DNA from 4 places in the Hafnia alvei genome. Region 1 is predicted to be linked to each of the others. Evidence: predicted binding sites of a transcription regulator. Region 1 holds the regulator's gene; each other region holds the start of a gene.
The links. Region 1 encodes LexA, which represses DNA repair genes until DNA is damaged. Its sites were predicted from a motif close to TNCTGTATGTACATACAGNA; they were not measured.

Region 1 (5,770 bases):
GATATGACTGCTAGCGAACAACGCGCAACCGTCGTTAATCATCTGAACAACGGTAGTGCTCAAGCTCATCAGATCACTATCAATAAATAATCGGCATTGCCCAGTGCCATACAGAATTGAATTCGTTATTAAAACCTGCAAAGTAGGTCAGTGAGTCGCCACTGTGTGCCCTGACCTACTTCAAAAAATTTAAAGAAGAGAAAATCATGAAAACTTCAATCTTACTGTCTGCTATCGTTGCTCTTACCCTAACTGGTTCGGCCTTCGCTCAATCATTTTCTGACCTCAGCCCAGCAGAACAAAGCACCTTGGCATATTCAAACCGTAACGGCTCTGCTTACGCTCATCAGATGATGGCTAAGCAAAAACTGCATGAAGCCGGTATTGCAACACCGACGGTTCACGGTAGCGCAACATTTTCACAGCTGAGTGCACAGGATCAACGCGCAACTGTTATCAATAATCTGAATAACGGCGACGCCTATGCTCATCAGTCTGAAATCAAATAACAGATTGTATATTTGCCACTGCCGCCTTAAGTAAAAGCGGGCTGACGGGAATCCCCTGTCAGCCCGTTTTATTTTGGGTATCAGGCAAACGCAGCCAACAAAAATGTAGCTTGAGCCATTGACGGGTATATACCCAAAATAATTCGAGTTACATTGAGGCGGCAAGCGAGTGAATCCCGAATCACTGACTCAAGTCAGTGATTCGGGTGAAGGAACGCAGCCAACAAGAATGTAGCTTGAGCCATTGATGGGTATATACCCAAAATAATTCGAGTTACATTGAGGCGGCAAGCGAGTGAATCCCGATGAGCTGACTCAAGTCAGTGATTCGGGTGAAAGAACGCAGCCAACAAGAATGTAGCTTGAGCCATTGATGGGTATATACCCAAAATAATTCGAGTTACATTGAGGCGGCAAGCGAGTGAATCCCGATGAGCTGACTCAAGTCAGTGATTCGGGTGAAGGAACGCAGCCAACAAAAATGTAGCTTGAAGTATGACGGGTATAACTATGTTAAAATAACGGCACCCTATTGGCTTGGCCGGAAGCAAAACATCATGACCACAACCTCGTTAGAGCGACTGCTCGCACAGGCAGAAGAGATTTGTCTGCAACGCAATGTTCGACTGACTCCGCAAAGAATGGAGGTATTGCGTCTGATGGCTTGCCAGAAAGGCACGATTAGTGCCTATGATTTACTGGATCTGCTGCGTGTTTCTGAGCCGCAGGCTAAGCCGCCGACTATCTATCGCGCCCTCGATTTTTTGCTAGAACAAGGCTTCATTCACAAAGTGGAGTCCACTAATAGCTACGTGATGTGCCATCACATCGAAGAGCCAAGTCATACGTCAGCATTATTTATTTGCCATCGCTGTGGTCAAGTGACTGAACAAACCACACAGGATGTGCAGGAACATTTAGAAAAGCTTGCAGCACTGACTGGATTCTCGCTGCAGCATAGCGTGGTAGAAGCACATGGTTTATGTCGAGACTGTGGGAAAATAGAATCCTGCGATAACCGCGATACGTGCCATCACGATCATTCAGAACCAAAAAAGAAAAAATAGTTTTTATATAATAGAATGAAAAAGAGCCGCACCTGCGGCTCTTTTTTTAATCATCTGCAATTAATATCAGCAGTGGCACATTATTAATAAAGGAATATTTTCCGTTTTAATATTCGTATCCGTTCTTTATTTATAATGCGTGTTTGCAGAGCGATTATTTAGCAAGTAGGATTAAATATCACCAACGATATTTATTATGATCTTCCCATGCTTTAACTTCTTTCTCAGCGGCTTCTTTCTGATAGCCGTAGCGTTCCTGGATTTTACCTACCAGCTGGTCACGTTTCCCTTCGATTACGGTAAGATCATCGTCGGTTAACTTACCCCATTTTTCTTTCACTGTTCCCTTGAACTGCTTCCAGTTACCGCTCGCTTGATCTTTATTCATAATAACTCCGTATCACTTATGTAATGGAATATATTCCCCACACATCTGTACTCGATTAAATTAATAACTGCGATGTGAGGCATCAGTTAACGTTCACCATTAAGACTAGCGGATACTGAGCATAAAAATATTTTCAGCTAGATAATCGGCAATATTAAACAAAAAACTTTCGCAACAAGGCGTAAAAGCAGAGAGAAAACAGGGAATAAGCGGAGAATAATTTTTATCAGTTAGAATGTAAGCAAATATTAATAACGCGTCATTTTAGGGCAATGCAAAAACTATCGGAATTATCACATTGCCATGATTATTTAACGCTATAACGACCTAATTTAATTCAACATTATTGGCTGGAAACCATGTTTTTTCCCGCCAATGACGCCGCCAGACGATCCACAAGGAAAGACCACGTAGTGATAAAAATACCGCTAAAGCTAGCCATAAACCGTGATTACCTAACCAAGGGAGCGTTAATAACGTTAAGCCATAACCTGCAGCGGCAACGGCCATGCTATTACGCATTTCAGCACCGCGCGTCGCACCGATAAACATCCCATCCAGCAGGTAACACCATACGCCCAGCAGCGGTAAAACAATTTGCCATGGCAGATAGTGCAACGCCAACGATTGTACTTCTGGCAACGAGGTTAATATCTGAATGATTTGCTGGCCAAATACGGCATACAGCATGGCAAAAAATACCGCTACGATACCGGCCTGCCGACAGGCGGAATGCCAAATTTTCTGCAGTTTACGACCGTCGCGTGCACCATAGGCCTGCCCTGAATGAGCTTCCACCGCATAGGCAAAGCCATCCAGAGCATAGGCGGTAAATGTCAGTAAATTCATCAGAACCGCATTCACCGCCACCACTTCGCTTCCCATTCTGGCCCCAAGGATAGTCAGCGATGAAAAGCATAATTGCAGCAATAAAGAACGCAGCATGATGTCACGGTTTAACGCCAATAGGCGGCGAAGATTTCCCCGCCACGCATTGCGGAAATATTCCAGATGCAGGCCGCGCAGCTTCATCACGTGCCAAACAAGGCCGATCCCGAGTAAAAAGGTCGCGTAGTCAGCAATCACCGTGGCACTTGCCGCTCCGGGCACTTTCCAGCCCAGACCAACAACAAACCACAGGTCGAGCGTGATGTTAATAACATTGCCCACAACCAGCAATATGACCGGCGCACGGGCATATTGAACGCCTAGCAACCAGCCAAGAATAACGAGGTTTGCCAACGTAGCAGGCGCACTAAGCCAGCGGATCTGCATAAACAAACGAGCCTGCTCCAGCACATCTTCATGGCCGCCGACAATCCGCAGCACGCCGTTAATCAAAGGTTGTCGCAGCGCGATAATAGCAACCCCTGCCAGCAACGCTATGAGCAGCGGCTGCACAAGCGCGCGAGCCAGCGCCGTTTTATCCCCCGCGCCGAATGCTTGCGCAGTCAGCCCCGTGGTGCTCATGCGTAAAAACAACAGCAGCATAAATAAGAATGACGTAGCCATCGCGCCAACGGCTACGCCACCAAGATAAACAGGGCTATCCAAGTGCCCAATCACAGCGGTATCGACTAACCCTAATAAAGGAACAGAGATATTCGACAGGATCATCGGCAGTGCAAGGATCCACAGCGCCTTATCGGTTGGTGTAAGCATTTTCATTTTTTGAATTCATTCCAGATAACCTACTCGTTATCCCAACAAAAAAAGGTTTCAGACATGAACAAATATGCCGCATAAAAAAGCCCCAATTAAGGGGCTTAGTCTATCGGTGTGATGTTAAACACAACAGCCGAAGTTTTAGATCCAGTCACCGTTACGAATAACGCCCACCGCTAAACCTTCGATCGTGAAGTTTTGCTCGCGCAGGTCAACAACGATAGGCTCGAAGTCGCTGTTTTCTGGCAACAGCTTGACAATATTACCTTGCTTTTTCAGACGCTTAACCGTTACTTCATCTTCGATACGCGCAACCACAACCTGTCCATTACGCACATCCTGGGTTTTATGTACGGCCAGCAAATCGCCGTCTAAAATACCGATATCACGCATCGACATGCCGTTAACACGCAGTAAGAAATCCGCGTTTGGCTTAAATAAAGCAGGATCCACCTGATAGTGGCCCTCAATATGTTCTTGCGCTAACAGCGGCTCACCCGCTGCCACACGGCCAATTAAAGGCAGGCCCGTTTCATCTTCCATTAGCAAGCGAATACCACGGGAAGCACCGGAAACGATCTCAATAACACCCTTGCGCTGCAACGCTTTTAAATGTTCTTCGGCCGCATTAGGAGAGCGGAATCCCAAGCGCTGAGCAATTTCAGCTCGGGTTGGCGGCATGCCAGTTTGTTCAATATGGTCACGAATCAGATCGTAGACTTCCTGCTGTCTGGCTGTAAGTGCTTTCATTCCACCACCTGTTTGTTTATACAGTTTTGCTGTGAGTATATACAGGTAGCGACCATTTTGAAACCGTGAAATACATAAAGATTGAGCCGTAGCGCAACTGAACTACATTGAGCGTGCATTTTTTGTATTTTCAGCCAGCTACCCGTCAATAATCTGCCAATTCATCAGCCTTTTTTGGCCGTTTCTGGCGCTCTATAGGTTCGCTGTGGGCGGCCAACCTTTCCATACACGATTTCAGCCATAATCAGATGGCGACCCGCGCAAAACTCTAAGTAGCGCCGTGCCGTTGTTCGGCTAAGTTTAAGCTCCTGCGCAACGGTTTCAGCGGTATGACGCGCCTCGGGATCGGCAAATAGCTTTTGCACCTTATCTAAGGTCAGCGCATCAATGCCAACCGGCAGCTCTTCTTTCTGTTCACCACGCGCATAGGCATTGAACATATCATCGATCTGACGTTGGCTGGCGCTATCGTTATTGGCTAGCATTCGCTTGCGCACATGGTAGCGCTCAAGCGTTTGCCCTAAGCGCTCGTAGGCAATCGGCTTCACCAAATAGTCAAATACGCCGCAGCGCACCGCATCTGACACCGTATCCATATCACTCGCAGCAGTGGTAAAGACCACACCACCGGGGAAACGAGCCTGAGTTAACTCGTGCAGTAGCGTGATGCCTTTGCCATCGGGTAAATAGTTATCCAGCAAGATCAGATCGGGTTTGAATCGCTCAATCATCATTCTGGCCTGAGCAAGATTTCCCGCCAACCATACCTGACCACAGCCTTGGAAATGGCGAATAAACTCCGCATGCATCTCTGCAAGCGGAGTCTCGTCTTCAACAATTAGAATCGTTATTGGTTGTGTCATAAGTCTTTTTCACTTTCGGAATAAATACGGAAAATAAAGTTCCGCAAGGTTCGTTGTCTTCCAACGTAATCACACCACCACAGCGGCCAACATAGCTGGCAATCAGATATAGTCCTATACCATGCTCACCGGCGTCTTCTGTTTTGGTGCTTACCCCTTGCTCAAAAATAGCCTCACGTAAAGACTCAGGAACGCCACATCCTTGATCGGCTACTTCCACGATCACATCCTCGCCTTCGTCGCTAAGATACAGCTCGATGGTTTTATTACCCTGCAAATTCTTCAGGCTAGCATCAAAGGCATTGTCGAGTAGATTACCCACGATGGCCGCAAACTCCGTGCTATCTAGCCCTTCAGGCAACTGACGTAGCTGGCTGCCTTCAACCAAATTAAACGTTAGTCCTAGTTCACGAGCGCGCTGTGCTTTGCCAAAAAGCAGCCCCGCAACCTGACGATCGTCGAAAGAACCTCTCAGGTTATCAATAAGCTGCTGCTGCGCCTGTGACTCACCTTTTACCATTGCGAGCG
Region 2 (5,770 bases), 4.0 Mb from region 1:
GTGTCATTAATCAGCGTGGATTTACCTGAGCCAGAAACACCGGTGATACAGGTGAAAAGCCCCACAGGCAGCGTTAGCGTAACGTCCTTCAGGTTATTTCCGCTGGCACCAATCAGCTTAAGTACTTTGGTGGCATCGGCAGGAACGCGTTCCGCAGGCACCGCGATTTCACGTTTACCGCTAAGGAACTGGCCGGTGAGGGACTCAGGCACCGCCATGATCTCATCCACCGAGCCTTGAGCAACGACTTCGCCGCCGTGCACGCCCGCACCTGGGCCGATATCAATCACGTAATCGGCTGCGCGAATGGCGTCTTCATCGTGCTCCACCACAATCACGGTGTTACCCAGATTGCGCAGGTGGATCAAGGTTTCCAGAAGTCGCTCGTTATCACGCTGATGTAAGCCGATTGAAGGCTCATCCAGCACGTACATCACCCCAACCAGACCTGCGCCGATCTGACTTGCCAAGCGAATACGCTGCGCCTCACCGCCGGAAAGCGTTTCGGCAGAACGGGACAAGCTCAAGTAGTTCAGGCCTACGTTAACCAAGAACTTCAGTCGGTCGCCGATTTCCTTCAGGATTTTTTCGGCAATCTGCGCACGCTGGCCCTGCAGTTTCAGATCGCGGAAGAACGTCAGAGCATCACCAATGCTAAGATCTGAAATCACAGGCAGCGTGGTGTTCTCAACAAACACATGACGTGCTTCTTCACGTAGACGAGTGCCGTGGCACGATGCGCATGAACGGTTGCTGATGAATTTCGATAGCTCTTCGCGTACCGCAGAAGATTCTGTTTCTTTGTAGCGGCGCTCCATATTGTGCAACACGCCTTCGAACGGATGGTTGCGCACCGTAATGTCGCCACGGTCGTTGATATATTTAAACTCAATCGACTCTTTGCCGGAGCCATACAGCACGGCTTTCTGCGTTTTAGCATCCAAACTACCGAACGGCGCTTCCACATCAAAATGATAATGGTCTGCTAACGATTTCAGCATTTGGAAATAGTAGAAGTTACGACGATCCCAGCCGCGAATTGCGCCGCCGGCCAGTGATAGCTCGGCGTTTTGCACCACGCGATCGGGATCGAAATATTGTTGTACGCCCAAGCCATCACAGGTTGGGCAAGCCCCTGCTGGATTGTTGAATGAGAACAAACGTGGTTCAAGCTCACGCATGCTGTAGCCACAAATTGGGCAGGCAAAGTTTGCAGAGAACAACAGCTCAGGCGCTTTAGCGTCATCCATATCGGCAACAATCGCGCTGCCGCCAGACAGCTCTAGCGCTGTTTCAAAGGATTCCGCTAAGCGTTGTGCCATGTCATCGCGTACTTTGAAACGATCGACCACCACTTCGATGCTGTGTTTCTTCTGAAGCTCCAGCTTGGGAGGATCGGAAAGATCGCACACCTCGCCGTCGATGCGAGCGCGGATATAGCCTTGTGCCGCCAGATTTTCCAGCGTTTTAGTATGCTCACCTTTGCGATCTTTGACGATCGGTGCCAGCAACATCAGACGCTTACCTTCCGGCTGCGTCAGCACGTTATCAACCATTTGGCTGACGGTTTGTGCGGCTAAGGGAACATCATGATCCGGGCAGCGTGGCTCACCAACGCGGGCAAACAGCAGACGCAGATAGTCATGGATTTCAGTGATTGTCCCCACGGTTGAACGCGGGTTATGTGAGGTAGATTTCTGCTCAATGGAAATTGCCGGAGACAGACCCTCAATGTGGTCAACGTCTGGCTTTTCCATCAAAGAAAGAAACTGACGCGCATAGGCAGACAACGATTCGACATACCGGCGCTGGCCTTCAGCGTACAGCGTATCAAACGCCAGAGAGGACTTGCCTGAGCCTGATAGCCCGGTCACAACAATCAGCTTGTCGCGAGGAATGATCAGATTAATATTTTTCAGGTTGTGGGTGCGAGCACCCCGTATTTCTATTTTATCCATTAACGACTTCCCGGATGAAGAACCCATCTCATTAGGCTTACCTACCGCTGTTTGCTGATAAATCGTACACAGCGGGCAACAGCGGAGTACCTATTGGGATAGGCTCTGGATAATCTTGGTCTGCGTAGCGTACTCGGTCGCTTAAAATACGCTAAGACCAGTAACGGCGCGGCCTGCTGCGATATTTGGCGAGTTTAGTAGTACACAACGATGCTTGAAACGATCAATTATGGCACAATAAAACCTGAATGAATATCCAGTATATGAATGCAAAATTGTTCTATGCTTAAACAATTAAGGAATCCACTTCACAGAAGCGAACAGTGATGCTGTTAGGGCTCTGGCGTGATAGAATTAACGGTTTAGACTACGCGCTATAATTATTTTTAGTGTGTACAAATTTACTTCATCAGGAGAATCGAAATGGCCAGCAGAGGCGTTAACAAAGTGATTCTTGTCGGGAATCTGGGTCAAGATCCAGAAGTCCGTTATATGCCGAATGGTGGTGCTGTAGCCAATATTACTCTGGCCACCTCCGAGACTTGGCGCGACAAGCAAACCGGCGAACAGAAAGAAAAAACCGAATGGCACCGTGTAGTGTTGTTTGGCAAGCTGGCAGAGGTTGCAGGTGAATATCTGCGCAAAGGTTCTCAGGTTTACATCGAAGGTGCTTTGCAGACCCGTAAGTGGACCGATCAGGCTGGCGTTGAAAAATACACCACTGAAATCGTCGTAAACGTTGGCGGCACCATGCAAATGCTGGGTGGACGTCAAGGCGGCGGCGCTCCTATGGGCGGCGGTCAGGCACAAGGGCAGCAGGGCGGTTGGGGTCAGCCTCAGCAGCCACAGGGCAATCAGTTTAGCGGCGGTTCTCAGCCAGCGGCTCGCCCACAGAATGCGCCGGCAGCTCAGCCACAAAGCAATGAACCTCCAATGGATTTCGATGACGATATTCCATTCTGATTTCTGTTAAAGAAATCAGCTCATAGCCCTGCATTGCGGGGCTTTTTTTTGAGTGGAAATCGAGAATGAAATATATCTCGGGTTTGGTTTTAGGGAGAAGGCAATGATTAGACGTATTTCATGGATCGCCGGTGCAGGCTCATGGCTGCTACCGCTGGTATTGCTACTGTGGCAGTGGCTGACAGAAGGGCAGCATCAGGCAACGGTATCGCCAGAAGCTTATAACGCATGGAAGATGTCAGTGCTGTTTGCCGATTTTAGCTTTGCAGGTGCTCTGTCTTTGCTGGCAGTGTTGCTGGGGGCTATGGCGCTAGCTAAAACGAAAGAGGATGAGGTTTTGCATCCGGGCAAGCGCATGCTGGAATTACTGGTTTTAGCTCTGCCGATGATGCTCTGCCTGTTCATTATGGGGATGTTGTTGGTTCACGGTTAACACGATCTGCGCATTGGCTATCGTGCTAAATGTGGGATGTGGGCAAGCCCCTGCACAGCATTAGCGCAAGGGGCTCAGTGCCTAAAGTGACGTAAGTTCGTATTTTTTGATTTTCCGATATAGCGTCGCAATACCAATACCAAGTTCGTCTGCGGCCTGTTTTTTATTATTGTGGCGGCTCAGCGCTTCACGGATCATCTGCCGCTCCATATCTTCAAGCCCTGTTGCGCCGTGCTCTTCACATGCCGCCGCGCTTTGATAGGGGACATCCTCTCGGTAGCTGCGTATTACCTGCCCATTGACCAAATTTGGAGGGAGCAGCGAGATATCAATCACTTCTCCGCTTGGAACCACGTTAATCAAATATTCCATCAGGTTGCTGAGTTCGCGCACGTTGCCCGGCCAGCGGTAAAGCTTGAGCAAAGACATCACTTCTGGCGCCATGCCCGGATAAACAATACCGATACGTTTGGTGTGTAGATTTAAAAAGTAATGCACCAGTAGTTCAATATCACCTTGGCGCTCACGCAGCGGCGGCAGCGTCATGGGAATAACGTTTAGACGATAATAGAGATCTTCGCGGAATTTTCCGTCGGCAATGTATTGCTCAAGATTTTGGTTAGTAGCGGAAATAATTCTGATATCCACGGGGATCGGTTTACTGGAACCAATCGGTTGAACCTCACGCGATTCAATCGCACGCAGTAACTTAGCCTGCAGCGTCAGAGGCATATCCCCAATTTCATCTAAAAAAAGTGTTCCATTATTGGCCGCCTGAATCAGGCCTATTTTCCCATTCGCCGAAGCACCGGTGAATGCGCCTTTAACATAGCCAAATAATTCACTTTCTAGCAGTTGGTCTGGAATAGCTGCGCAGTTGATGGCAATAAATGGTTTGTTATTACGATCGCTCAGTTGATGTATAGCACGCGCCACCACTTCTTTACCGGTTCCGCTTTCACCAACCACGAGAATGCTGGATGGGCTGGGGGCAACGCGGGTGATCAGACGCTTTAAGGTACGAATTGGGCGACATTCCCCAACCAAATGTTCAATACGTGGGTCGTCAGGATTAAAATCAACGTTCATCGGTGAATGAGATTGATGAAATGCCATTAAAAAAAGCTGGTGGTCTTGAATATCATGCAGCTGACCAATAATAAGTTCCTGTTGTTCATCAAAGGAAATAATATGTTGCAGATGGCCGCTGGTATAATTTTGTTGAAAAGTAAGTGGCCTGATATTAAAGGTTTTACCCATAATTTGATCTTGAGACGCATTAAGCTGTTTTAATGCCGTGGGATTAGCAAATTTAGCTCTATTCTCATTATCAATAACCAGTACGCCTTGGTCCATATTCTCAATTAGGCTCATGAGTATTTTATTTATTCCGTCGCTACCTCCTTGGTTTTCTAGGAGCTTAGAGACAAAAAGATTGGATATATGGCGTACGTAGTCAGAGAATTCATGAATATTATCTTTTATTCTCTCTTGTTGTTCAGGCGTAAATGCCACCAAGCTGATCACTCCGATGCAGGCGTTTTGAAAAATAATAGGGATCCCAAGAAAAGCCTTCTCTTTGCAGCTGTCTTTGCTGGTACAGCCGTCACAAACCGGATCGAATCGCGAATGGATAACAACTTTTTCCTGCTTTGTATCAAGAACATATCTAAGCAATCTTGAGTTGCTATTGAGTTTTCGGCCAAAAAATTTCCCGTAGGGGCCAGTGCCCGATACTCGCGTCATATTGGCATCAACGATTTCGACTTCCAATTGTAAGACGCTGGCGAGCATTTTTGTGAAGCGTAAGATCGTCGGCTGAATTTGCATCAATATGGACTGAGCATTTATGGGTGTCATAATCAGAACCTTTCTCTAACGCTAAATTATTCGCGTTTATGGTTAGCGGGAATTATGTCCTTTTCACCCTACGATAATACATGAATAGAAAGTGTGGTTTGATAAACATCAATTGCCTTTTCTTAACTAGGATGAGTTTCTGTTGTTGGCATCACACTTTATTATCAAACTGATAAGGATATGGTTTTTGTTATCATTCTGGGTTGTCACTAAGCTGAGAATAACGTTTTTCTTTGCGGTGCTTGCAAAGTGAAATAGCTTTCTTAGTGAGTTAATAATGTAACTATTACTAATATTCATAACTTCACATGCTGATTTTGAATAAATAATGAGGCTTAGCTCACATTATCCCTCCTATTTCATACGTTATCTCTCCATTAATCACAGCTTGGCATAGTTATTGTTTAAGAGTTAACAGTCGCTATTCACGGCGAGCGTTGAACCACCCGCCATACGTGCGCCATAGCAGATTAAATCAAACGCCAATCACTTACTTTGTAGGGCCATAAGATGAGAACAGTTAACGAATTAATCAAGGATATCAACGCGCTTAAGT
Region 3 (5,770 bases), 1.4 Mb from region 1:
TTAAAAGGTGACCGAGGTCAGCGCGGCACGCGCCGTACTCTGCATTACTATTTTGTCGCGCAAGATATTCATGAGCGCGCCAGCTCTTCGCATTTTCAATATCAGCAACTGAGTGAGATGTTCCGCTATAGCGATGTTTTGTTTCGCTTCCAGCGGCTTTTGATGCTACAGGCTCAGGCCTGTTCCCAGTTATCACAATCCATTCTGCTTCAGCAGAAATACCAACATGATTTACGCTTCGAACGGGCCTTTACCCATTTAGAGGCGACGCTGCAACGTATCGCCACGCAGCACGGCCATCAGCATATTTTGGTGAAATCGCTGTTTAACCTGTTGCTAAATCTCAAAGCAATAGATGCACAGCTTGCCAATATTGAATCTGAACAGTCTCTGGCTGCCGTGCGAGAAGAGGAAAATACGCTGTCTGACGATCGCATCAGCGGTTGGAATGATATGAAGCTGCGGATCGGTCGGCATCTCACGCCGCAATCGGCCCTCTTTCGCCACGCGGTACGTATGTCGATAGTCTTAGGCGTGGGCTACGGGTTTATTCAATTTACCGGTTTAAATCATGGTTATTGGATCCTGCTGACTAGCTTGTTCGTTTGTCAGCCTAACTACAACGCCACCAAGCGAAGATTAGCGCTGCGTATCATTGGCACGTTGGCTGGCGTGCTATTGGGATTACCAATCCTCTATTTTGTGCCATCACTTGACGGCCAAATGCTGCTAATCGTGATAAGCGGCGTGCTGTTCTTTGCGTTTCGTAATGTGCAATACGCACATGCCACGATGTTTATCACGCTGTTGGTATTGCTATGCTTTAACCTGTTAGGCGAAGGCTTTGAAGTCGCGGGACCGAGAGTTTTCGACACGCTGGTGGGATGCGCTATCGCATGGGCGGCGGTTACCTTTATTTGGCCAGACTGGAAATTCCGCGCATTGCCTGCGGTGGTGCAAAAGACCCTTAACGCAGATTGCCGCTATCTCGACGCTATTCTGGTGCAATACCATCAGGGGAAATCCAACGCGTTGGATTATCGAATCGCGCGGCGTGACGCTCATAACTGCGATGCGGAACTGGCGTCAGTGATTTCAAATATGTCCGCAGAGCCGAAAAATGATGCTCAAACGCAAGAGTCCGCTTTCCGCCTACTGTGCCTAAACCATACGCTGCTTAGCTATATTTCAGCATTAGGCGCACATCGGGAAAAGTTGGATAACGGCGAAGTACTCAGCATGCTTGACGATGCCGCGTGTTATATGGACGATGCGCTCAACTACGATGATAGCATTGCTAAACGTACCGAAGAGGCCATTCAGGGGCTTAAGCAACGTCTGGAAGAGTATGCATCTCCCTCTGATAACGCGGAACAGCTGGTTGTACAGCAGATAAGCCTGATGATGGGCGTGTTACCGGAACTAATGCAGCTCAAGCGTGAACTTATTCCGGCCTAATATCTCTATCCCAATTAACTATCTGACGGGAGCCTAGCTATGGCTCCCTGTTGTTGGGCAAACCCCAGTATTATTTCTGCCAGCGATAGGTATTTTGCTTTAGCCATTCATCCAGCGTGGCTCGCACCTGATATGAGAGCGCCGCTTCATGGCATTTTCTCACCGCCCCCGCCAAATCAAAGAGAAGCCGGTTGTGCAGATTGGCATTCATTTTTTTAAGTCGAATAAATACTTCTGTCTCACCGATGCTAATCAACTGTTCAGGGCTCGTAATGCCTATTTTTCCCAAGAGGCGCTCCATCGTATTGTTAATGTTTGGCAGCGATCGCAACCCTGTGCTTTCTGCCGCCCGCAGCGATTTTTTAAGCATCACCGATTGCTGTAACGACGCATTCGCAAGATGCTGCAAGAAAGCCGGGTCATCCCACATGCTATGTTCAACGCGGTAATAGCTTAAACGTACAGGGATCCCTCGTTTGGTATAGATGAACGCCTTCATACCATAAGTCAGAAATCGAGATTTCAATTCGTTATGCGCCCGTAGATATAGCTCCCCTTCAGAGACCACACCAAACATGGTTTTGTCTAGCCATACACCAAAACCTCCAAACTGCGAGCGCAAAGTCACCGCACCGAGCGAAGAAAAAACTTCATATGCAACGTCGGCCCTTTCAGTCAATAGTCCTTTCATATGTAACTCCCTTAATATGCATTCACAACACTAATAATTACTTTATTTAGCAATAACAGTGAATTAAGAACATAGCGAATTACCGAAAAGCATCCAAACTGAAAGTTAGTTTTCGCTCGTTTTCATCGCAGATTTGCGAAGAGCATTGTAAAAAAGAGGTTGATCTCTGCCGATCACCCATGTACTGTATATTCATACAGTACACACAGCGAGAACATATCATGCGCACACAGTCACTGCATCACTACACCGAACGCTCATCATTTTTAAGCCCGTCAGCGCATCATGAAACTGAAGAGCAAGGGAATGCCTATGCAGGCGTCATCAGTGAATTGGTCTATAGCGAACATCAGCCTATGTTATCTCTCCTTCTGCTGCCGTTACTGCGTCAGCTCGGTAAGCAATCTCGCTGGTTACTCTGGTTAAATCCGCAACATCGGCTAAGCAAACAATGGCTTGCTGACTCCGGCTTACCAGCAAGCAAGGTTATGCAGCTCAATCAGATTGAGCCAATAGAGTCTATCTATGCGATGGAATGCGCACTACGTAGCGGTAACTATAGTGTTGTATTAGGTTGGCTGCCGCCGTTGACCCAAAATGAACGCACAAGATTAAGAAAGGCTGCGCAAGATGGAGAGTGTTTTGGACTGGTTATGCAGCCCGATCTGAATTCGGAACCAGAGCAAGGACAACGAAATCTGCTAAAAATTCAGTCCAAATTGTTTCATTAAGTAAATTTAAGAGAAATCTTATCAGCGCTATTTTTTCACTGCTAATTATTTAATTTTATAGCAGAAACCCGCATTACGCCTGCATTACTGCTCTTTTTTGCGAAAAAAACGACGTTTATTTTTTGAACAAAACGTTAAATGAAGTGTACACGTTAACGGTTTTTTTGTTGAGCTATATCACATCGTACTTGTAAGTTTCTAATCTCGTTGTAGACTTGTTATCGCGAAGGTTGCTCTATAACGCCGAGAAAATTGGCACAGTATTTAATCGAGCGAAAACCTAGCAAAGGATTTTAACCAAGGGCTAATTGTAGCAATCTAGCTCTTTGGCCTATTTGGATGATAACGAGGCGCAAAATGAAAAAGACAGCTATCGCATTAGCAGTGGCACTCGCTGGTTTCGCTACCGTAGCGCAAGCAGCACCTAAAGATGATACTTGGTATGTTGGTGGTAAACTGGGCTGGTCCCACTACTACGACAACAGCATCAACCATTTTGGTAGCACCAACGTACGTCCTGACCAGATGGGTGGCGGTGCGTTCTTCGGTTACCAAGCAAACCCATACCTGGGCTTTGAAATGGGCTACGATTGGTTAGGTCGTATGGAATACCGTGGCGACAACAACGGTGCTTTCAAATCTCAAGGCGTTCAGCTGGCTGCTAAACTGAGCTACCCAATTGCTGACGATCTGGACATCTACACTCGTCTGGGTGGTATGGTATGGCGTGCTGACGGTTCTGCAAACTCTGCAACCAAAGGTCGTTACATCGACAGCAACGACACCGGTGTTTCTCCACTGGCTGCAATCGGTGTTGAATACGCACTGAACAAAGACTGGGCAACCCGTCTTGACTATCAGTTCGTAAGCAACATTGGTGATGCTAACGAAACTGCTGCACGTCCAGACAACACCCTGCTGAGCGTAGGTGTTACCTACCGTTTCGGTCAGGATGAAGCTGCTCCAGTTGTTGCTCCAGCACCAGCTCCAGCTCCAGTTGTTGAAACCAAGCGTTTCACTTTGAAGTCTGACGTTCTGTTCAACTTCAACAAAGCAACTCTGAAACCACAAGGCCAGCAGGCTCTGGATCAGATGTATTCTCAGCTGAGCAACTTGGATCCTAAAGACGGTTCTGTAGTTGTTCTGGGTTACACCGACCGTATCGGTTCTGAACAATACAACCAGAAACTGTCTGAACAGCGCGCACAGAGCGTTGTAGATTACCTGGTATCTAAAGGTATCCCTGCAGACAAAATCTCTGCACGTGGCATGGGCAAAGCTGACCCAGTTACTGGTTCTACCTGTGACAACGTTAAAGCTCGCGCAGCTCTGATCGACTGCCTGGCTCCAGACCGTCGCGTAGAAATCGAAGTTAAAGGCATCAAAGACGTAGTAACTCAGCCACAGGCTTAAGTTAACTCGTTGGTCCTTTAATCAAAAAGCCTCGCATTGCGAGGCTTTTTTTATGCGTTGTTTGTTGGAGTCATTGTTGATACGGGTTCATTGTCACGGTGATTAATGGTAACAAATCAGTGCTATTCTGGGGCCTTACCCAAAAACGACTGCAAATCTTTTTTCAACGATGACATCTTATTCGCATACTGCTCTTTGCGTTCCGCATCCTCAATAAGCTGCACGATAGTTTCAGAAAGCGTACTACCGCGTCGATGCGCCAGCCCTGCCAAACGTTGCCAAACCAGATATTCTAAGTCGATAGACTTCTTACGTGTATGTGTGTGTTCGGCGTTGAAATGACGCTTTCGCCGCGCACGAATGGTTTGTTTCATCTTGTTTTGCAGATCGGGATTCATATGTTCCCTAATCCATTCGTGAACATTAACAGGCTCACTCTCAAGCTTTAACAGCAGATCAACAGCCTGCTGAGCCATACTGGTTTCTAGATAGCGGGTGATCGCTTCCCCTTCTCGGTGTTTCTTCACCAAGTATTTCCACTTCCACCCACTTTCCAGATTTTCAAGCTGTTGGTATTTCATTGAGATATCTGCCAGTGACACGGTAACTTCCCATAAGAATAACAACTTTTTTTAGTTTTGCAGATATTTCATGTTTTATTATTGATTGTTTTTTATTCAGGTCGGCATCGAAATCACTTCCTTTTAACTCTTCTGCCGTTGTTTCCTGTGCAGGGCGGTGGAATCTTGTATAATTGCGGTTTTCCTACTGACAATAAAATTGACGACTTTGAGCAATTATCGACTCGACTGGCAATCGCTACTGCCCGATACGACACCTTATCAGTCTGTTTTCTCTGCGGCGGCACAACAGCCTGCGCTGACGTTCTCAGAATATCAGCCTCGCTTGGAAAACAGCTTGGCCCATTTCTGTCATCCGCAATCGCCTTCACCTTTTATGATCTTGAAGGCAGAGGAGACCTATGAGTATTTGGCAATCCTGCATCGTGCTACCGCAGAGTTATTGCCGGAGCTCAGCCTGCGAGGCAGCCAATATCACATCGATGGTATGCACGTCAGCATCATGCCAGCTGACAATCCTCAGGCGAATTTTGCGGCAACCACAACGTCACTTTTTGCCGACTGGTACGAGGGTGAACAATTGTTTGGCACTGTTCGCCAGTCCAATGGAAAAATCACCCTTGAGCCGGGCATAGTTCATAAGGCAAACGGCGGTGTGTTAATCCTGTCATTGCGTACGATGCTCGCTCAGCCGCTTCTTTGGCTGCGATTGAAACAAATCGTTCTTGGCAGAAAATTCAAATGGTTCTCACCTGATGAGAATAAACCGCTGCCGGTTCATATTCCTGATATGCCGATCGACCTTAAGGTCATTCTGGTCAGCGACCGTGAAGGATTGGCTGATTTTCAGGATATGGAACCTGATTTATGTTTCAACTCAATTTACGGTGAGTTCG
Region 4 (5,770 bases), 710 kb from region 1:
GGCACGGTGAAATAAATGAGCGTAAGGAAAAACGTAATAAGAACGTCCGATCAGATCTTTTGGGTTCCCGCTGCCGCGTTAGTGCTCTTTATTGTCTGTTTTATTTGGGCGCTATTTTTATAAGTCCTGCGAGTACAAATACATAGGCATATTCCAAAAGAGGCTCCAGCCACTGAGTGACTGGAGCTTCACTTATGATGGGCATGAAATACCAGATATTGACCGAGCAAGGTAATGCGTATGTAGATAGATATCGGCCAACTTATCCACGCTGGCTTGTTCCATCTGGGTGCTTGCATACTCGAGCACCATCCACAACAGGGCACTGCATTGCTGGATAACTAACCCCACTGAATGACATGAAAGCGCGTCTTGTTTTTGCTGTAGCTGGATTAATTCATTGTTGCTCATATTTAACAGATTAAAACTTAATGCCAGCACATCCAGTAAATTGCCGTGGAGCCCGGTTTGCGTATTGGTATTAATAATCTGATGAAGGCATGACATGTTGTTTTGTAGGATCTGTATTGTAGAGTCTTTCATGACTCACTCCTGAATGTGCCAGTAGGCTTAGCTTCGTTATTGGAGCTTGAGCGGAATCGAATTTCCGGCGCGATATGCTAGCTCGATGATCAGCATATCGTGTTAAATAATGACAACAAACGGAGAAGAAAGGGAATGAGAGAGGGGTATCAAACAGAATGCGGCTGATGTGCAATACGGTAAATATTTTGGAATCAAGTTCTCACCCGTTGAAAAAATAGACGGGTGAGAACTTGAGCTATCACGCATCTGATTTGGGTGGTTCACCAACGGCCGGCGCTAACCAAATTGCAAAAGCGACCAATGCTAACACCACTATCATGGCGGAGCGCAATCCCAAATGTTCGCCTAAAAAACCTAACATGGGCGGCCCAACTAAAAATGCAATATAGCCTGTGGTTGCCACAGCGCTAACGCGAGCCGCTGGATTTGGCCCAGTGTCACTGGCGGCTGACAACGTAAGCGGGAAACCCAGCGAAGCGCCTACGCCCCAGAATAAAACCGAAGCGCTGACTAAAAACGTATTTTCAGCGAAAATGATTAACCCTAAGCCGATGACGCCGAAAATAGCGCTACCCCGCACCACGTTGACGCGACCAAATCGGCGCAGAAAATATCCCCCGCAGAAGCGTCCAATCGTCATTCCTAGTGCAAAACCTGTATAAATTAACGAGCCTGAGGTTGGGCTGAAGCCATGACCATCGACCATCAGTAACGGCAACCAGTCGTTGGCTGAGCCTTCGGCAAGTGCCATAGCAAGGACAATCAGGCCAATAAGCAAGAGCCGCTTATCTCGCCAAATATTTGTTTTAATCAGCGTCGGTTGGTTGCCATCCCGCGTATGCTCTACGGGACGAAGACCATTTCCCTTCGGCACAGATTTTAATGCCCATAGCGTTGCTGGAACGCAAATAACACCAATGAATAAAAGATGCCATTGAATGGGGAAATTCACCGAGGTAAGGCCGTTGCCAATGCCTGCACCAACCAGTGTTCCTAAGCTAAAACATCCATGTAGCATAGGAAGAAGAGGGCGATGAGATATGCGTTCTACATCGGCTCCTTCAACGTTAATCGCTATTTCAGCCGAGCCCATACCCGCGCCAAATAAGCACAGCCCAGATGAAACGGTGATCGCCGATGAGAAAAATGCCCCGACGGCAACAAGTAAAATACCGGCGATCACTAAACCTGTCCCTGCCGCAATAACAGGTTTAGTACTAAAGCGCTGTACTAAATAGCCAGAACAGAGAATGCCAGCCATTGACCCAATCGACAGACCAAAAAGAACAAGCCCCATTTCTGCCGTGGATGCGCCAAGTTTGTCTCGTATTGCTGGAGTTCGGGTCACCCATGAGGCCATTGATACGCCGGGCAAGAAAAAGAAAACAAAGAGGGCGAGGCTGCGCTGTTTTAACGTGGGACTGGGCAAAGGAACCTTCCTAGAAGTGCAAAGACAGAGAACATCTATTATCGTCTGAAACGTTAGTGAACATAGGTACACTAACCTTTTTTATTCGTATTTCAAGGTAAAAGAGTAAGCATTACAATGAATAGCGACCTGAAAAAGGACACACTTAGTTCTAGACCTATTCTATGTTTAAAGGATGAGTATTAGTCCAGTAGCTACATAATTATATTTAACAGTTTTCAAGGTACTCAGAAGCAATAAACCCCAGCATAAAAAATAATTTGCATGCTATAAGTATAGTCTCGTTATGATTGTGTGCATTCTGTCACCATAGGTAAAAGAAAACGCTATACTAATATAACAATTTCACTATTAGAGAGATTAAATCTCCCATCATTGCTAAAATATTGTATGCGGCTGTGAGTGTGTGCAAAATTGCGTTGTTTGTAGAATAATCCTAAGAGGTTTTAATATGTTGCTGACAAAAAGTTATAAAAAGGGAATTTTTATCACTACGTCATTAACAACGATGGTTTTGGCATTCTTTTTATGGAATGACTACCAAGATTTAAAAAACTATCTGGGATATACGGTAGATAAAGGTCGCTCAGCCATCTTTGCTGAAGAATATATAAATCAAAAAATAGCACTTAATTTAATAAAGTCATTTTCAATTTCTGAATATAAAAACAAAAAAGCAGATTCAAATATACAGCGGGTCTGTAGTCGAATGGAGATCATAAACGATGTTCATGGTTTAAATTTGACTGGGCATAAATATTCTGAACTTTCTGGGACGTTACAAACTAAAAATCCATCCTGTGCTGATTGGGCGAGGGATATAAAATATCTCGCAAAGTTTAATAGCCAAGAAGAGGCTATTTCGCAAGAGTACAGTTTTTCCAATTACCATTGGAAAGTCCAGGATAGTATTAGATACTATATCGATTTTGAAAATCAATACATATATATCAATAAGTTAGTTGATAGCTCTCGGTATGTGTTCAATAATTGGCTGAGATACAATGGAGAGTTTATCGATGTAGATAACAATGCCCGCAGTATCAAGATTGATGATGAAGCATTGGTTAGTTTACATGATGGACAAAGTATTACTTCACATATATATAATGATGGCTATACCGGTGAGAAAATAATTAGCATGATTACGCCTTTGTTTTTTGGTGGTAAGCTTAAAGGTATCATTGTGACTGACGTGAGTATCAATGAGTTAGCCAAGGCGTTTTATACGTTTGATCGTCCTTTTTTGTGGAAATATTTAAAGCTTTCAGTAGTAGATAGAAACTCATCTGAAGAAATTAACTTTAATCAACCCAGTAAACAGTTTTTTGCCATTTTAAATTATGACAAAGATATTACCCGATATTATACTGTGCATCTTAAGCTAGATGTTCAATATTTTATTATTAATAATATTTTTCTTTTTATTATATATGCTTTTATAACCTTTGCACTTTGTAAGTACTTTAAGTATCAGATATCAAAAAATGAAATTCTTTCTTTAGAGAATATAACCGATTCGATGACGGGATTATATAATAGAAAGGTACTAACACATACCCTAGATACCCATTTAAAATCATTAGCCGAAAAACTTATTCCAGTCACTATTATTGCACTTGATTGCGATAAATTAAAAACCATCAATGACACTTTAGGTCACCATATGGGGGATAAGGCAATTACTTTGTTGGGAGAAGCGATACAAACCTCGATAAGAAAGAGTGATTACGGTATTCGGCTCGGTGGTGATGAATTCTGCATTATTCTTATTGATTGCGATATAGAGCGTGCTGTTATCGCCATTGACCTTATTCAGCAGAAATTAAAAGTGATTGATACTGATGCAATTGTGAATTTCTCATATGGCTGCTATCAGATGAAGGCCGGTGATACGCTGAGTACCGCACAAATTGTAGCCGATGAACTGTTGTATAAGCATAAGAAAACGAAGGGTTAGGTTTTGTGGTGTTGATGATGATGTTTTGCCTCAATGGTTTTAATATCTTATGGCTGCTCTAAACAACAGAGTGGCCAAGTAGTATTAAGTCATTTCAATTTCTTCACATACTAACCATTCATCGGCTTCCTCGAACATCTCTTCAACCATCTTTCTGATCACTTTAGAAGCTTCTTTACTTGCCCCGGTGATCACAATATCTGTTGCGGTGGCAAATCGAGTAGAAGTATCGGCACCCACGTACTTTTTATTCAGACGTTTTTTTAGCTCCTGAGCGATCTGTTGCAACCCATCAGGCGGTAAACTTTTCTCATTTCTTCTGTCGATCTTAATCTCTACACGCATGACCTTCCCCCATCATTAAACTTACAAATTACTGTATAAAAACACAGTTGTTATTTTTGTACTTTTTAAAGTTGAGCGCAAGACTTTAACTGCATTTTTAACCAGTATTTTAAAATGGGGCAAAAATGGGGCAAAAATGGGGCAAAAATTTGTCTCGAGTGGGCAGGTATGAGCAGGCAAGTGATGTATGAGATTCAAAGAAAAGCCAGTAAAAGCAGGGATTGGGCTCGCTTGGGCAGGCTCATACAAAACTGACTCAATACTGTATAGACGTATTGAGCCTGTCCCGTGCGTAGAAATAAAAAAGCCCGCACTAGGCGGGCTTTTATTACCTTCGAAATGCACGTGCACTATACGTGCATTTCTTTGTCTTACTTGGGTCGTTGTTGTGTCCATTCAATTCGCATAAGTTACTGGTTTTTATGCTCTTGTCCGGTCACTGTCCTACCAAATTTGGTGGAGCTGGGGGGATTTGAACCCCCGTCCGAAATTACTACACCGTCGGCACTACATGCTTAGTCTAGTCTTTACATTCGCCTACCAGCTGCGGACAGACACGCTACTAATAAACTAGCTTGATTAGATTTAATGCTTCAACCCCAAGCAAGGTATCCACACGATCTCTTTTGGTTTTGACCTCTCTTGATCCCCGTCCTAAGAGCGGAGGCTAGGGAGAGAGGGCTCTGAGCAGGTTATTAAGCTGCTAGTGCGTAGTTTTCGTCGTTTGCGACTATTTTTTTGCGGCTTTTTACGAGGCAAACCGCCCCTCGGCATGCTCCTTGGGCTTCGCAAATCCCGTCGAATCCAGAATCAGCCCCAAGTACTATCGTGCATTGTATCAGAAAATATATCCGTAAAGCCAGTAGCTTAGCGGTTTGAGTTCTTCATAATACGTGCTTTGTCTAATTTCCACTCACGATCTTTAATATCATCGCGTTTGTCGTGCTCTTTTTTACCTTTTGCGAGCCCAATTTTGACTTTGGACCAAGCATTTTTCCAGTAAAGAGACAGCGCGACAACGGTAAAACCATCTCGGCTAACTTTTCCGAACAGTGTTTCTAGCTCACGCTTTTTCAGTAGCAGTTTGCGGGTACGTGTTGGGTCGCATACCACGTGCGTAGACGCCACATTAAGCGGCTGAATAGTCGCGCCAAAGAGGTATGCTTCGCCATCGCGGAAAGTTACGTAGCTATCGGCAATATTTGCTTTACCTGCTCGCAGCGACTTAACTTCCCAACCTTGCAGCGCTAACCCCGCCTCGATCTCTTCTTCAATGAAGTATTCGTGGCGAGCGCGTTTGTTCATAGCAATCGTTGCTGAACCGGGTTTGTGTGCTTTTTTCTTTGTCATAGTGCTGCCATTATACTGAACCAGTCATGGGATGAACATCCTTTCACCCTAAGCTGTCGTTGTTTTTTAATACATTAGCCCAGTGTGCTTAACGTGTTTCTCTCTGTCCACAGATAAATGGTATTATTTGTGCGTTTTAT

Region 2: the regulator LexA is predicted to act here: its motif matches at 2,201-2,220, upstream of uvrA (excinuclease ABC subunit UvrA).
Region 3: the regulator LexA is predicted to act here: its motif matches at 2,332-2,351, upstream of sulA (SOS-induced cell division inhibitor SulA).
Region 4: the regulator LexA is predicted to act here: its motif matches at 4,310-4,329, upstream of AB3Y96_RS05140 (DinI-like family protein).

What each region holds. Positions count from the first base shown of each region.
Region 1 is NZ_OZ061315.1:373,067-378,836, reverse strand. Features, by position in the region: gene AB3Y96_RS01725 (hypothetical protein) at 1-90, shown strand, start outside; gene AB3Y96_RS01720 (chemokine-binding protein) at 207-509, shown strand; gene zur (zinc uptake transcriptional repressor Zur) at 1,067-1,576, shown strand; gene AB3Y96_RS01710 (CsbD family protein) at 1,755-1,964, opposite strand; gene dinF (MATE family efflux transporter DinF) at 2,292-3,632, opposite strand; gene lexA (transcriptional repressor LexA) at 3,771-4,379, opposite strand; gene dpiA (two-component response regulator DpiA) at 4,544-5,242, opposite strand; gene dpiB (sensor histidine kinase DpiB) at 5,211-5,770, opposite strand, start outside.
Region 2 is NZ_OZ061315.1:4,366,992-4,372,761, reverse strand. Features, by position in the region: gene uvrA (excinuclease ABC subunit UvrA) at 1-1,958, opposite strand, end outside; gene AB3Y96_RS20280 (single-stranded DNA-binding protein) at 2,382-2,921, shown strand; gene AB3Y96_RS20275 (1,4-dihydroxy-2-naphthoate prenyltransferase) at 3,025-3,354, shown strand; gene AB3Y96_RS20270 (sigma-54-dependent Fis family transcriptional regulator) at 3,436-5,214, opposite strand; gene ygeW (knotted carbamoyltransferase YgeW) at 5,725-5,770, shown strand, end outside.
Region 3 is NZ_OZ061315.1:1,784,519-1,790,288, reverse strand. Features, by position in the region: gene yccS (YccS family putative transporter) at 1-1,458, shown strand, start outside; gene AB3Y96_RS08360 (TfoX/Sxy family protein) at 1,529-2,149, opposite strand; gene sulA (SOS-induced cell division inhibitor SulA) at 2,371-2,880, shown strand; gene ompA (porin OmpA) at 3,238-4,293, shown strand; gene matP (macrodomain Ter protein MatP) at 4,416-4,874, opposite strand; gene AB3Y96_RS08340 (AAA family ATPase) at 5,083-5,770, shown strand, end outside.
Region 4 is NZ_OZ061315.1:1,084,696-1,090,465, forward strand. Features, by position in the region: gene AB3Y96_RS05120 (TDT family transporter) at 1-15, shown strand, start outside; gene AB3Y96_RS05125 (hypothetical protein) at 193-543, opposite strand; gene AB3Y96_RS05130 (MFS transporter) at 785-1,975, opposite strand; gene dgcJ (diguanylate cyclase DgcJ) at 2,427-3,935, shown strand; gene AB3Y96_RS05140 (DinI-like family protein) at 4,020-4,280, opposite strand; RNA gene ssrA (transfer-messenger RNA) at 4,735-5,098, opposite strand; gene smpB (SsrA-binding protein SmpB) at 5,148-5,630, opposite strand.